DNA from 4 places in the Pectobacterium wasabiae CFBP 3304 genome. Region 4 is predicted to be linked to each of the others. Evidence: predicted binding sites of a transcription regulator. Region 4 holds the regulator's gene; each other region holds the start of a gene.
The links. The regulator CRP, encoded in region 4, controls carbon source genes, mostly activating them, when cyclic AMP is high. The targets are predictions, from matches to a motif close to ATGTGANNNNNNTCACAT.
Positions count from the first base shown of each region.

Region 1: rhaS (HTH-type transcriptional activator RhaS) is a predicted target of CRP. The motif match lies at 1,718-1,735, and genes of this name have one in related genera.
Region 2: A7983_RS08330 (PTS mannitol transporter subunit IICBA) is a predicted target of CRP. The motif match lies at 1,785-1,802, and genes of this name have one in related genera.
Region 3: A7983_RS17385 (2-hydroxycarboxylate transporter family protein) is a predicted target of CRP. The motif match lies at 1,402-1,419, and genes of this name have one in related genera.

Region 1 is NZ_CP015750.1:2,325,848-2,328,889, reverse strand. Features, by position in the region: gene A7983_RS10535 (helix-turn-helix domain-containing protein) at 1-712, opposite strand, end outside; gene rhaS (HTH-type transcriptional activator RhaS) at 737-1,576, opposite strand; gene rhaB (rhamnulokinase) at 1,912-3,042, shown strand, end outside.
Region 2 is NZ_CP015750.1:1,855,009-1,858,050, forward strand. Features, by position in the region: gene glyS (glycine--tRNA ligase subunit beta) at 1-557, shown strand, start outside; gene A7983_RS08325 (DUF3053 domain-containing protein) at 884-1,588, shown strand; gene A7983_RS08330 (PTS mannitol transporter subunit IICBA) at 2,014-3,042, shown strand, end outside.
Region 3 is NZ_CP015750.1:3,814,159-3,817,200, reverse strand. Features, by position in the region: gene A7983_RS17385 (2-hydroxycarboxylate transporter family protein) at 1-1,345, opposite strand, end outside; gene A7983_RS17380 (ATP-binding protein) at 1,766-3,042, shown strand, end outside.
Region 4 is NZ_CP015750.1:1,160,943-1,163,984, forward strand. Features, by position in the region: gene A7983_RS05270 (phosphoribulokinase) at 1-629, shown strand, start outside; gene A7983_RS05275 (OsmC family protein) at 792-1,199, opposite strand; gene crp (cAMP-activated global transcriptional regulator CRP) at 1,574-2,206, shown strand; gene argD (bifunctional acetylornithine/succinyldiaminopimelate transaminase) at 2,315-3,042, opposite strand, start outside.

The DNA of each region.
Region 1 (3,042 bases), 1.2 Mb from region 4:
GCTCCATCGCCTTACATAGCCTCAGTTGGCGCAAGTAATGCGGCACGCTCATGCCGGTTTGCTCTTTAAAGCGCGAGCGTAACGTGCGAGCGCTGAAGTGGTGCTGTTCGCAAAAGGCTTCAAAGCGAAACGGGGCAGCAATGCTGGCGCGTAGCGCATTCATCAACATATCCAACTGGTGCGCGTCCGCCAACTGTGGACTATCCGGCGAATGGCGATAACGCGCCGCCAACAGCGCGATCTGCAACAGTAGCGCCTCACTCAGTTGCAGCGACAGCGCATCCGATTTCATACACTCCTGCGTCAGCGCATCCACCTTTTCGCGGATGGTATCCATGCCTTCCGAGCCTAAACACCAGTGGCGCTGGCTTTGTGGAAGCTCTCCGCCCGGCAGTAAAGTTTGCCAGTCGGCGGATAACGTCAGACGATTGCGGATATAGAGAATGTTGTCCAGCTCAAGCTCGTGGACGGATTCATAGCTGTGGCGATCGTGCGCGGAAACATAGAACATATCGCCGCGGGTGATGCGGTAAGGCACATCGTTCCAGAGGTGCAGACCATTGCCACGCCAGACAATGACCAGTTCGTCAAAATCATGATGATGCAACGGGAACACCGGCTGTGGGTGCCGCTCGGCAACCATCACGGCATTCTTGTCAGTGAGGAAATAGTCTTCAGTCTGTAATTTCAAACCCCGTATTGCTGTCGCCATTCCCTCACCCGCAGTTGCTATTGCCTACTCTTCACGAGAAAACGCCTGATGGCGTAGTGACTTAGGCGCCTGCGAGAATGCCTTGCGGAATTGCGTCGAGAAGTGATTGCTGTCGCTAAATCCACAGGCGTGCGCAATGGTGGTGATCGAGTCATCACTTTGCTGCAACCGCCGACGCGCCTCCAGTAATCTTAACCGATTCAGATAGCGTTGTGGTGTCATACCCGTATGTTGTTTTAGCTGACGGTGCAGTGTACGCAGCGGCAGCGAGAATTGATCGGCCAGACCGCCCCAGTTAACCTCTTCACTGTAGTTGTTTTGCAGCCAGCCCAACAGCGCCTGCACACCCTGACGCTCGGAACCGTTACCCTGCGTTTGGAAACAGTGCTGACGCAACTGCACCAGAATTTGCAGAAACAGGCTCTCGCTAGCGGCAATCGCTTCCGGCGCATCGCTCTGCGCCAGCTCCGCCAGACTGTTTAGCGACTGCTTCAACTGTTGCATTCCTGCCGCATTCACCTGCCACTGCCCTTGCCACTCGCCGTTCGGACCATACGGCAAAAATGCGGCGATATCAGACAGGAAGCGAAACCCACGCGGCGAACGGTACAGCATGTTGGTCAGGCACAGACCTTCGACATCTTCGAACAGATGTCGATCGTTATCGCGAACAAAGAACACCGTCCCGCTACACAGTGCGTAGGGCTGATCGTTAAACACATGGACGCCAGCGCCCTGTTCCACCAGCACAATTTCCCAGAAATCATGATAGTGCTCAGGAAAGGCCGTCTGTGGGGTACGCGGCTCTACCGCGACCGTCACGGCACGCGAAGTAAAAAAATCATCACCACGAAGTAACGTCATTTCAGTTCTCCATTCAGCCTTTGGCAAAACACGACCTTTGAAAAAGAGTAGTCATAAGCCACAAAACCAGCCTTCAAATACCGTCACCCATGCGCCGTCTGGCTGCACTTTTTTTAAGATCGCCCCGCCTAATTGAGTGAAGTGTGGCAAGGATCACACGGCTTTTTCCCTTACTTTTTCATGGTTATTTTCTGAATATTTTCCCAGATTGTGAGCCCTTTCACGGTCAGCTTTGTCATTTTGCCAATCGCCTGTTACAGGTGGCACTCACCGGAAGGTGGCTTCTGTTACCGCTCCTTACACTGCAACACATTCAACGATAAGGAGTGGCGGCTATGGCGGTGAAGAATATCGTGGCGGTGGATTTGGGCGCATCCAGCGGTCGGGTGATGCTAGCGACGTTCCATACCGCAACGCAGCATCTGACGCTGAAAGAAATTCACCGTTTCAACAACACGCTGGTTTTTCAGGACGGTCATCACCAGTGGGATCTGACTGCGCTGGAATGCGACATCCTTACCGGATTACACCAAATTGATGCGATGGGTCTCGCCCCCGATAGCATTGGGATCGACAGTTGGGGCGTGGACTATGTACTACTCGATAAAAATGGGCAGCGCGTCGGCCTACCCTATTCTTATCGCGACCACCGCACCGACGGCGTGATGGCTGCCGTCACCGCTGAACTGAGCCGTGAGGCCATTTATCAGCGTACTGGCATTCAGTTTCTGCCATTTAATACGCTGTACCAGCTCAAAGCGCTGTGCGACATGCCTTCCGACGATCTGGAGCAAGTAGAACATTTGCTGATGATCCCCGACTATTTTCACTATCGTCTCACGGGTCAACGGGTTTGCGAATACACCAACGCCAGCACAACCCAACTGCTTAATCTGGAGCAGAAAACCTGGGACGGAGAACTGCTGGACTATCTGGGCGTACCACGCCGCTGGTTGAGCAATCCGGTGCAGCCGGGGCACACGGTCGGAAACTGGATCGCACCGAGTGGACGCCAGATCCCCGTCACCGCCGTCGCAACGCACGATACCGCTAGTGCGGTAGTCGGTGCGCCGTTACAGAACCGTGATAGCGCCTACCTCAGCTCCGGCACCTGGTCGCTGATGGGCATCGAGAGCGACACCCCGTTTAACTGTCCGCGTGCGCTGGCAGCCAATATCACCAATGAAGGCGGCGTAGACGGCACTTATCGGGTGCTGAAAAACATCATGGGTCTGTGGCTGCTACAGCGCGTCTGTCAGGAGCGTGGCATCAAGGATTTAGCGGCGCTGATTCAGTCCGCCGCCGCCCTGCCCGCTTTCGTTAGCCTGATTAATCCTAATGACGATCGCTTTATCAATCCGCCGTCCATGCATCAGGCGATCCGTGACTATTGCCGTGAGCACGGCCAACCCATTCCCCAGAGCGATGCCGAACTGACACGCTGCATTTTCGACAGCCTCGCCTTG
Region 2 (3,042 bases), 690 kb from region 4:
AAGAAGCGGTGCGCCTGTATGGCACCAAGCTGACTAATGCCAAGGTTGTGGATGACGTGATTGAGTTTATGCTCGGTCGCTTCCGCGCCTGGTATCAGGAAGAAGGTCACAGCGTGGATACCATTCAGGCGGTATTGGCGCGTCGTCCAACCCGTCCGGCCGATTTCGATGCCCGCGTGAAAGCGGTCAGCCACTTCCGCTCTCTGGATGCAGCAGCGGCGCTGGCAGCGGCTAACAAGCGTGTCTCCAACATTCTGGCGAAGTCTACCGACACGCTGAATGAGAGCGTTAATGCTGCCGTATTGAAAGACGCGGCAGAAATTACGTTGGCAACGCACCTTGTCGTGTTGCGTGACAAACTGACACCGCTGTTTGCTGAAGGTCGCTACCAGGAAGCGTTGGTTGAGCTGGCCTCACTGCGTGAACCGGTCGATGCATTCTTCGATCAGGTCATGGTTATGGCGGAAGATGAGCAGGTTCGAGTGAACCGCTTGACGCTGCTAAGCCAACTGCGTGAGTTGTTCTTGCAGGTTGCGGATATTTCCGTTCTGCAATAACGACAATAGCATTATCGTCATCTCAACCCCCGAATAGGTTCTCCTGTTCGGGGGTTCTTTTTTCCGCATTCCAGAACATCTCCATCCTACTGTTACGACCCGCATCGACGGACTACGCTGTGGGTAAAAACCCTGCGATCGTCCCGTGTATCTCAATGCTTAAACGATGGGTGTTAGTTGTCAGGTCTGGCCTTTTTCTACACAGCCAGCCTGATTCGACTATGCTTATATCGTAGAAAATCTTGTCATGGAAAGCGTGTTTTTATCTGAATAAAGCACGGCTGGCGGGGCAGTAAGCATAACAGGAGTAGGGAATGAGAAGGCTGATGACATACCGTTCACGCTGGCTGCTGCCAGTTCTGGTTATTCTGGCGGCATTGCAGCTTGCTGCCTGTGGTGACAGCGAAGCCGACCAGCGCAAGGCATTCATTGCGTTCCTGCAAAGTGTACAGTCGCAGCAGGATGGGAGATTGCCAGCCTTAACGGAGGAGCAGAAGAAGGATTTTGGTAATTTCACCAACGATTACGCCATTTTAACCACCTTTTCTCAGCAGTTTAATCAGGCGGTGTCCGTCAGTTTGACGCCGATGCTGGTGCAAATTTCCCGTATTCGCGTCCCTAAAGACTATCTGACGCAGCGTGATGCGCTAAGGCAATCTGTCGGAACCATGAGCCTGTTAGCGCAGCATGTTCAGGCGGCAAAAACACAGGCCGACAATGCCCACAGTACGTTAAAGCAGCCTGAAGAGGTGCAAATTCCTTATGAGCGGCTCTATGCGCGCACGGTAATACAGCCGACGAATGCGCTGCTACCTGCTATTCCGAATGCCACGTCGTTTGCACAAAGCCTGATCCAGGTTGGGGATTTCCTTCAGGCTCAGGGCGATCAGCCGATATTTAACGGCGCGTCGGTGCAATTCCGTACGCCACAGCAGGCTGCGCAATATAACAGTATGGTGGCGGCACTACCTGTGCAACAGCGGAATGTAATGAATGCACTCAGAGGGGTAAATGGCGTGAATTATCCCTAATAACCTCCTTTAGCGAGTCAATATGAGCGGGGCGGTATTCTGGATAAGATGAGTTTGGCAGGCGAGAGAGGAAAATAAATTGTGATACATATCACATAAATAAAACAAATGCCGACCTTTAAAGTGTGATTTAAATCACATTTAAGGTGCTGTATTTGTCTACAAATCTGTTTAGTTTTTCATTTTTAACGGTTTTTTGTGAAGTAAATCACCTATTTGTATCGTTGATGTAGGGTGGTTGTGTGATTTTTGTCACGTTGCTGCCATGAGGTTGCGGTATGAAAACAGCGTGTTAGAGTCCGCGCTGCATACAGTAATAATGACGGAAATATTCTTGTGGCAATCGGTGTTTTTATAGCCACGCCGTCTCACGATAATTACCACGCGCTCTTATTGTCAGCGCGTTTCAATAGGGGTGTGTTTTTATGCTTTCACCAGATATTAAGATCAAGGTGCAAAACTTTGGTCGCTTCCTGAGTAATATGGTGATGCCCAATATTGGCGCATTTATCGCCTGGGGTATCATTACCGCGCTGTTTATCCCAACGGGCTGGATTCCCAATGACACGTTGGCGAAGCTCGTTGGCCCGATGATCACGTATTTGCTGCCATTGCTGATTGGTTATACCGGCGGACGCTTGGTATTTGGTGAGCGTGGTGGTGTAGTGGGTGCAATTACGACGATGGGTGTGATCGTCGGGACCGATATCCCGATGTTCCTCGGCGCGATGATCGTCGGTCCGTTAGGCGGCTGGACGATCAAGCGTTTTGACCGCATGGTTGACGGTAAAATCAAAAGCGGCTTTGAAATGCTGGTCAACAACTTCTCTGCCGGTATTATCGGTATGTTGTTGGCAATTCTGTCGTTTTTGGCGATTGGCCCGCTGGTTGAAGTCTTCTCTCAGGTGCTGGCTTCCGGCGTTAACCTGATGGTACAGAACAACCTGCTGCCGTTTACGTCCATCTTCGTTGAACCCGCGAAAATTCTGTTCCTGAATAACGCCATCAACCACGGTATCTTCTCACCGCTGGGCATTCAACAGGCGACAGAAACCGGCAAATCTATTTTCTTCCTGATCGAAGCGAACCCAGGCCCGGGTATGGGCGTGCTGATGGCTTACATGTTCTTCGGTCGTGGTAATGCGAAAGAATCAGCTCCGGGCGCGGCAATTATTCACTTCCTAGGCGGGATCCACGAAATCTACTTCCCTTATGTATTGATGAATCCGCGCCTGATTATCGCGGTGATTCTGGGCGGGATGACTGGCGTATTTACGCTGAGCGTGTTGGGTGGCGGTTTGGTTTCTCCTGCCTCTCCGGGGTCTATTCTGGCCGTGTTAGCGATGACGCCAAAAGGCGCTTACTTCGCTAACCTCGCGGCCATCGCAGCCGCTTTCGCGGTGTCCTTCATTGTGTCAGCGATTTTGCTGAAAAGTACCAAGCAAAAAGAAGAA
Region 3 (3,042 bases), 2.4 Mb from region 4:
TGGCGAGTATCAATAGTGAAATCGAAACATTAATAGCACCGCCGATACGTGTGGCAATTTGCGCAAATGGCATCAGCACCATGCGGTTACCCGCCGTCAGAATCGCGACATCACCAGTACCACCCTGCCCACTCTGGCAACAGGAGATAATGGCAACATCAATCGGGTGCATACCGATCTTTTTACCGACAAAGAAGCCAGTCGTGACCAACGCCGCCACGGTAGAAACAATCACTAGCAGATTTTGAATCGTAAAGGCATTCACCAATTCCTGCCACGGCGTAATCGCCACGCCAACAGCAAACAGAATCGGGTATGTCACGGAGGTCTGGAAGAACTTGTAAACGACCTGGGAGCCTTCCAGCATTTTCGGTGAAACGCCGTGAGCCAACTTCACCAGCACCGCGGCAAACAGCATGCCAACCGGTGCAGGCAGGCCAATCACTTTATGGCCCAGCATACCAATCATATACAGCAGGATGGCCAGCAGCGCGCCAGAAGCAATGGTCGTCACATCGGCTTTACCGCTAAAGACAGAAGCAGGAGCGCTGCTCTCGCTGTTGCCCAGACTATTACCTTTATTCGGCATCAGCTCGCCTTCACCAGTCAGGTGCGGATAGCGTTTACCCAACTGATTCAGAATGCCAGCAATGATGATCGCCGTCAGGCTACCCAACATCACGATAGGTAATACGCGCCCCAGAGCGACACCTTGGTCCATATGCAGAATCGCGGCATAACCGATAGACAGCGGGATTGCACCTTCACCCACCCCACCGGCCATAATCGGCAGAATCAGGAAGAAGAAGATTTGGAAAGGGTCCAGACCTAGCGCAATACCCACGCCCATGCCCACCAGCATCCCCACAACTTCACCACACAACATCGGGAAAAAAATACGCAGAAAGCCCTGAATCAGCGTTTGCCGATTCATACTCATAATACTGCCGACAATAATGCAGCAGATGTAGAGATACAGAATATTAGTACTTTTGTAGAACTTGGTCGTGGATTCAACAACAACGTCCGGCAGCAGGCCATAATACACCATCGCCGAGGGGATAAAGGTCGCACAGATTGCCGCCGCCCCCATCTTGCCGATAATCGGTAGGCGCTTGCCAAATTCACCACAGGCAAAGCCAAAGAATGCTAGCGTTGCCACCATAACAACGATGTCGCTTGGCAGTTTCCCACTCAGGCACTCTATACCGATTAATACCCCAGCCAACACAAAAAGCGGTACAGGAATAATACCTATTTTATAGGTATCCAAAATGTGCCACCATTTTTCCTTTAATGAAACCTTCCCAACCGCCTCATTATTTACAATATCAGTAGTACTCATAACTCAGTCCCCGTTTTATTTTGTCAACGAATCATAATGGGCTGGTTAATATTATTATGTGACTCTCTTCAAATTAAAATTCGAGTTTTAAAGGTGTTTATGATTTTTATGGTTTATATTAAAAAAATGATTATTAGGCAGACAGTTAGATGATTTAAACCGCATAATAATTTTTAAGATTTTTATGACGTTTATGGTTTTTATTCCCCAGGTATGATTATGTTGATGAAAAGTAATTAAGTTGTTTATCAAACACAACAGAGTCGTTTAATTTTATCTATTTATTTCCTTCGTCGTATTGGTAATAACATATTTAAACGTGTTATTGCTCACAAGTTTTTTTCTCTCAGCCCATTCTTAATAGTATTCGTGATAAATTCAGTAACTATTTCTAGTTACCCCATAAGGCTCGCGCGTATCATGAGATTGAGACTTTCCTTTCATATCAAATTATTTATCTATTTGATCGTCTTTTTCTCTTCGCTACTGCTAATGACGGGTATCTATTATTATCATGATATCGATAAGCAACTGTATTCTGAGCTGGGTACACGAGCACAGGTGCAAGCCAGAGAGATGGCTATTATTCCGACCCTGATTGAGTCGGTGAAAAATAGAGATATCAAACAGATCCATACCCTTGTCCAGCAATTAAAACAGCGCAGCGATGCAAGCTATATCGTGATCGGTGACAATCAAGCACGCCACCTGTTTCATTCCGAGTACACAGAAAATGACCAACCCGTCGGCACGCAGATGGTCGGCGGAGACAATTTCGACGTATTAGCGGGAAAAAGCGCTATCACGGTGCGCCACGGCAGCATCGGCGTCTCACTACGCAGTAAAGCCCCCATCATTGCCGATGGTCAGGTGATCGGTATTGTCTCCGTGGGCTATCTGAAAACTCACATCGATAGCCTGACGTTCAGTAAACTGGCGCGTATTCTGCTGGCCATTCTGGCGATGTTTGTCGCGCTATTTATCTTTTCCTGGTGGTTCTCACGTAATCTGAAAAAACAGATGTTTGGCCTCGAACCGCTTGAGATCCGCATGCTGGTCAGGCAGCAGAAAGCGTTACTCGAATCGATCTACGAAGGGGTCATCGCGATCGACAAACAGCACCGCATTGCCGCCATTAACCATGCCGCCAAAGAGATCCTCGGGCTGAGCACCCCTTCTCATCTATTACGCGAGAAGCCTATCGATACCGTCATAAAACTCGTGCCCTTCTTCTCCAGCGAAACGATGTGGAGCAGCGATACCCACGATGAGGTCTGTCGTTTTAACCACGCCACCGTGATTGCCAGTCGGGTGCGGATTATGCTGGAAGATGAACTTCAAGGCTGGGTAATCAGTTTCCGTAGTAAAAACGATATTCATACGCTCAGCATGCAGCTTAGCCAAGTGAAACGCTACGCTAACAGCCTGCGTATTCTGCGACATGAGCAGTTGAATTGGACCGCGACGCTGGCCGGGCTGTTGCACTTAAAACGCTATGACGAAGCCATCAAATATATTGAAGCGCAGTCAGAAAGCGCACAGGTGGTGTTGGATTTTGTTTCCCGCCGTTTCTGCTCACCCGCGTTGTGCGGGCTGCTGTTGGGCAAGTACGCGACAGCGCGAGAAAAAGGCATTGAGATTGTTTTCGACCCACGCTGCCAGCTCACCCATATTCCTGCCGCACTGAGTGAAACGGA
Region 4 (3,042 bases):
AATCGTTTATCGAATATGGCCTGCATGGGCGCGGCCAGACGCGGAAATACCTGCATACCTACGATGAAGCGATCCCCTATAATCAGGTTCCCGGAACATTCACACCGTGGGAACCGATGCCGGAACCCACCGATATCCTGTTCTATGAAGGGCTGCACGGCGGCGTAGTCACCGAACAAAATGACGTGGCACAGCATGTGGATTTGCTCGTCGGCGTGGTGCCAATCGTCAACCTGGAGTGGATTCAAAAGCTGATTCGTGACGTCAATGAACGTGGCCATTCACGTGAAGCGGTGATGGATTCCGTTGTCCGCTCCATGGAAGACTACATCACCTACATCACGCCGCAGTTCTCTCGCACCCATATCAACTTCCAGCGCGTGCCTACCGTGGACACCTCTAACCCGTTTGCCGCCAAGTCGATTCCGTCACTGGACGAAAGCTTCGTCGTCATTCACTTTCAGGGGTTGGATAATATAGATTATCCCTATCTGCTCGCTATGCTGCAGGGTTCGTTTATCTCCCACATCAACACGTTGGTCGTTCCCGGCGGGAAAATGGGGCTGGCGATGGAGCTCATCATGGCACCGCTGGTGCAGCGACTGATAGAAGGGAAAGCCATCGAATGAGCAAAGCTGGGCACGGTAACACGAGCCAAGAGAATAATGCCGATCGTTTAAGCATCGAGATACACGAGCCGGCCACAGGGGTGAGGCCTCCTGCGGGAACCTCCTCTGTGTTTCCCCTAATAGCGGGCTTAAGTGATCAGCATTAGTGCCTCAAGAAAAAGATTATGCCAGCACTCTAATTTCGTGGCTGTGCGTCACCTCAACGGCTTTGCCCAGCATCAATGCCACAGAGCAGTATTTTTCCGCTGACAGGGCAACCGCCCGCTCGACGACTTTATCGGTCAATCCTTTCCCCGTCACAATAAAATGCAGATTGATATGGGTAAATAAACGCGGCGCTTCAGAGCGGCGTTCCGACGTCAATTTCACCTCACAATCCGCCACATCATTACGGCCCTTTTGCAGAATCGATACCACATCAATCGCGCTGCATCCTCCTACGGACATCAACACCATTTCCATCGGACTGGGCGCTTTATCGCCAGAATTACCATCCATCAATATCTGATGTCCTGATGCCGATTCGCCCAAAAACGTTAAGCCTTCAACCCATTTTACCCGAGCCTGCATGATGCCTCTCCACTAAAAATTTTTTGAAAATTTATATCGTTACTGTACAAAAACCAGCGTTAATCAGAGCTTTGTCATGCTGAAGCGAGACAACACAAGACACATCATTAAAGCTGTGTTAAAACAAAAATAGAATAGACCTTTTCTGGACAAACCCAGAAACGAAGAAGATGATGACGTAGCCAGACATACCCAGCCACGTTTACGGTGCGGCAAGGTAGCAGCCGGAAAATCAAGGGTACAGTGGTTCCAGTATATTCCCTGACGTCATTCTGCCTAGACTGAATTTTATTTTTTTAGCAGTTAAACACGCCGTACAGGGAACTCTGACCCCTGTAATTTGCGCAGTGAATTACAACAGAGGATGATAGCGAATGGTTCTCGGCAAACCGCAGACAGACCCAACTCTCGAATGGTTCCTTTCCCATTGTCATATCCACAAGTATCCATCGAAGAGCACGCTGATTCACCAAGGTGAAAAAGCAGAAACGCTTTACTACATCGTGAAAGGCTCTGTCGCAGTGCTAATCAAAGATGAAGAAGGCAAGGAAATGATTCTTTCCTACCTCAATCAGGGCGATTTTATTGGTGAGCTCGGCCTGTTTGAAGAAGGTCAGGAGCGCAGTGCTTGGGTTCGGGCAAAAACCGCCTGTGAAGTGGCTGAAATTTCATACAAAAAATTCCGCCAGCTCATTCAGGTTAACCCGGACATCCTCATGCGCCTGTCTGCGCAAATGGCAAACAGACTTCAGGTAACCTCAGAAAAAGTCGGCAACCTCGCCTTCCTTGATGTGACTGGCCGTATCGCCCAAACATTACTCAACCTGGCCAAACAACCTGATGCCATGACACATCCAGATGGCATGCAAATTAAAATTACCCGTCAGGAAATTGGGCAAATCGTTGGCTGCTCGCGTGAAACCGTGGGCCGCATTCTGAAAATGTTAGAAGACCAGAATCTGATCTCTGCACACGGTAAAACGATCGTCGTTTACGGCACTCGCTAAATCCCTGTCGCAGTACTACCCTACCAATAAAAAAGCGTGAAGCCTCGGCCTCACGCTTTTTTTATCGCACAATGCGTACAAAACGGTTTATCACAAAATATCGTGAACTCAGTTCGCGGTATCAACCACTTGAGCGACCGCTTTGGCGAATTTCGCCATCCCCTGCACAATATCATCTTCATCAATGATCAAAGACGGCACAAAACGAATGACGTTCGGCCCCGCCATCAACACCATAAGCCCCTGTGCCGTTGCGGCAGCCAGAAATTCGCCCGCACGACCATGCCACTGCGGTTTCAGCTCTGCACCCAACAGCAGCCCCATACCACGTACCTGATCAAATACGCTGTACTGCTGGTTGATTCTCTCCAGTTCACTAACAAAGCGATCGTGACGATCCGCTACGCCCGACAGCACTTCTGGCGTATTGATGATATCCAGCGCGGCTTCAGCGACCGCACAAGCTAGCGGATTGCCACCATAGGTCGTTCCGTGTACCCCAACCGTCATGGCTGATGCAATCTCTTCCGTCGTCAGCATCGCGCTAATCGGGAAACCACCACCCAGCGCTTTCGCGGTAGTGAGGATATCTGGCGTAATGCCATAGTGCATATAGCTGAATAATTTACCGGTACGCCCCATCCCACTCTGTACTTCATCAAACACTAGCAGCGCTTTATGTTGATCGCACAAGTCACGAACGCCCTGCAAAAATTCAGGCGTAGCCGGGGTAATGCCGCCTTCACCCTGAATTGGTTCCAGCACGACCGCGCAGGTGTGATCGTCCATCACCGCTTTAACAGCAGCAAGATCGTTGAACGGAACGTGCACGATAT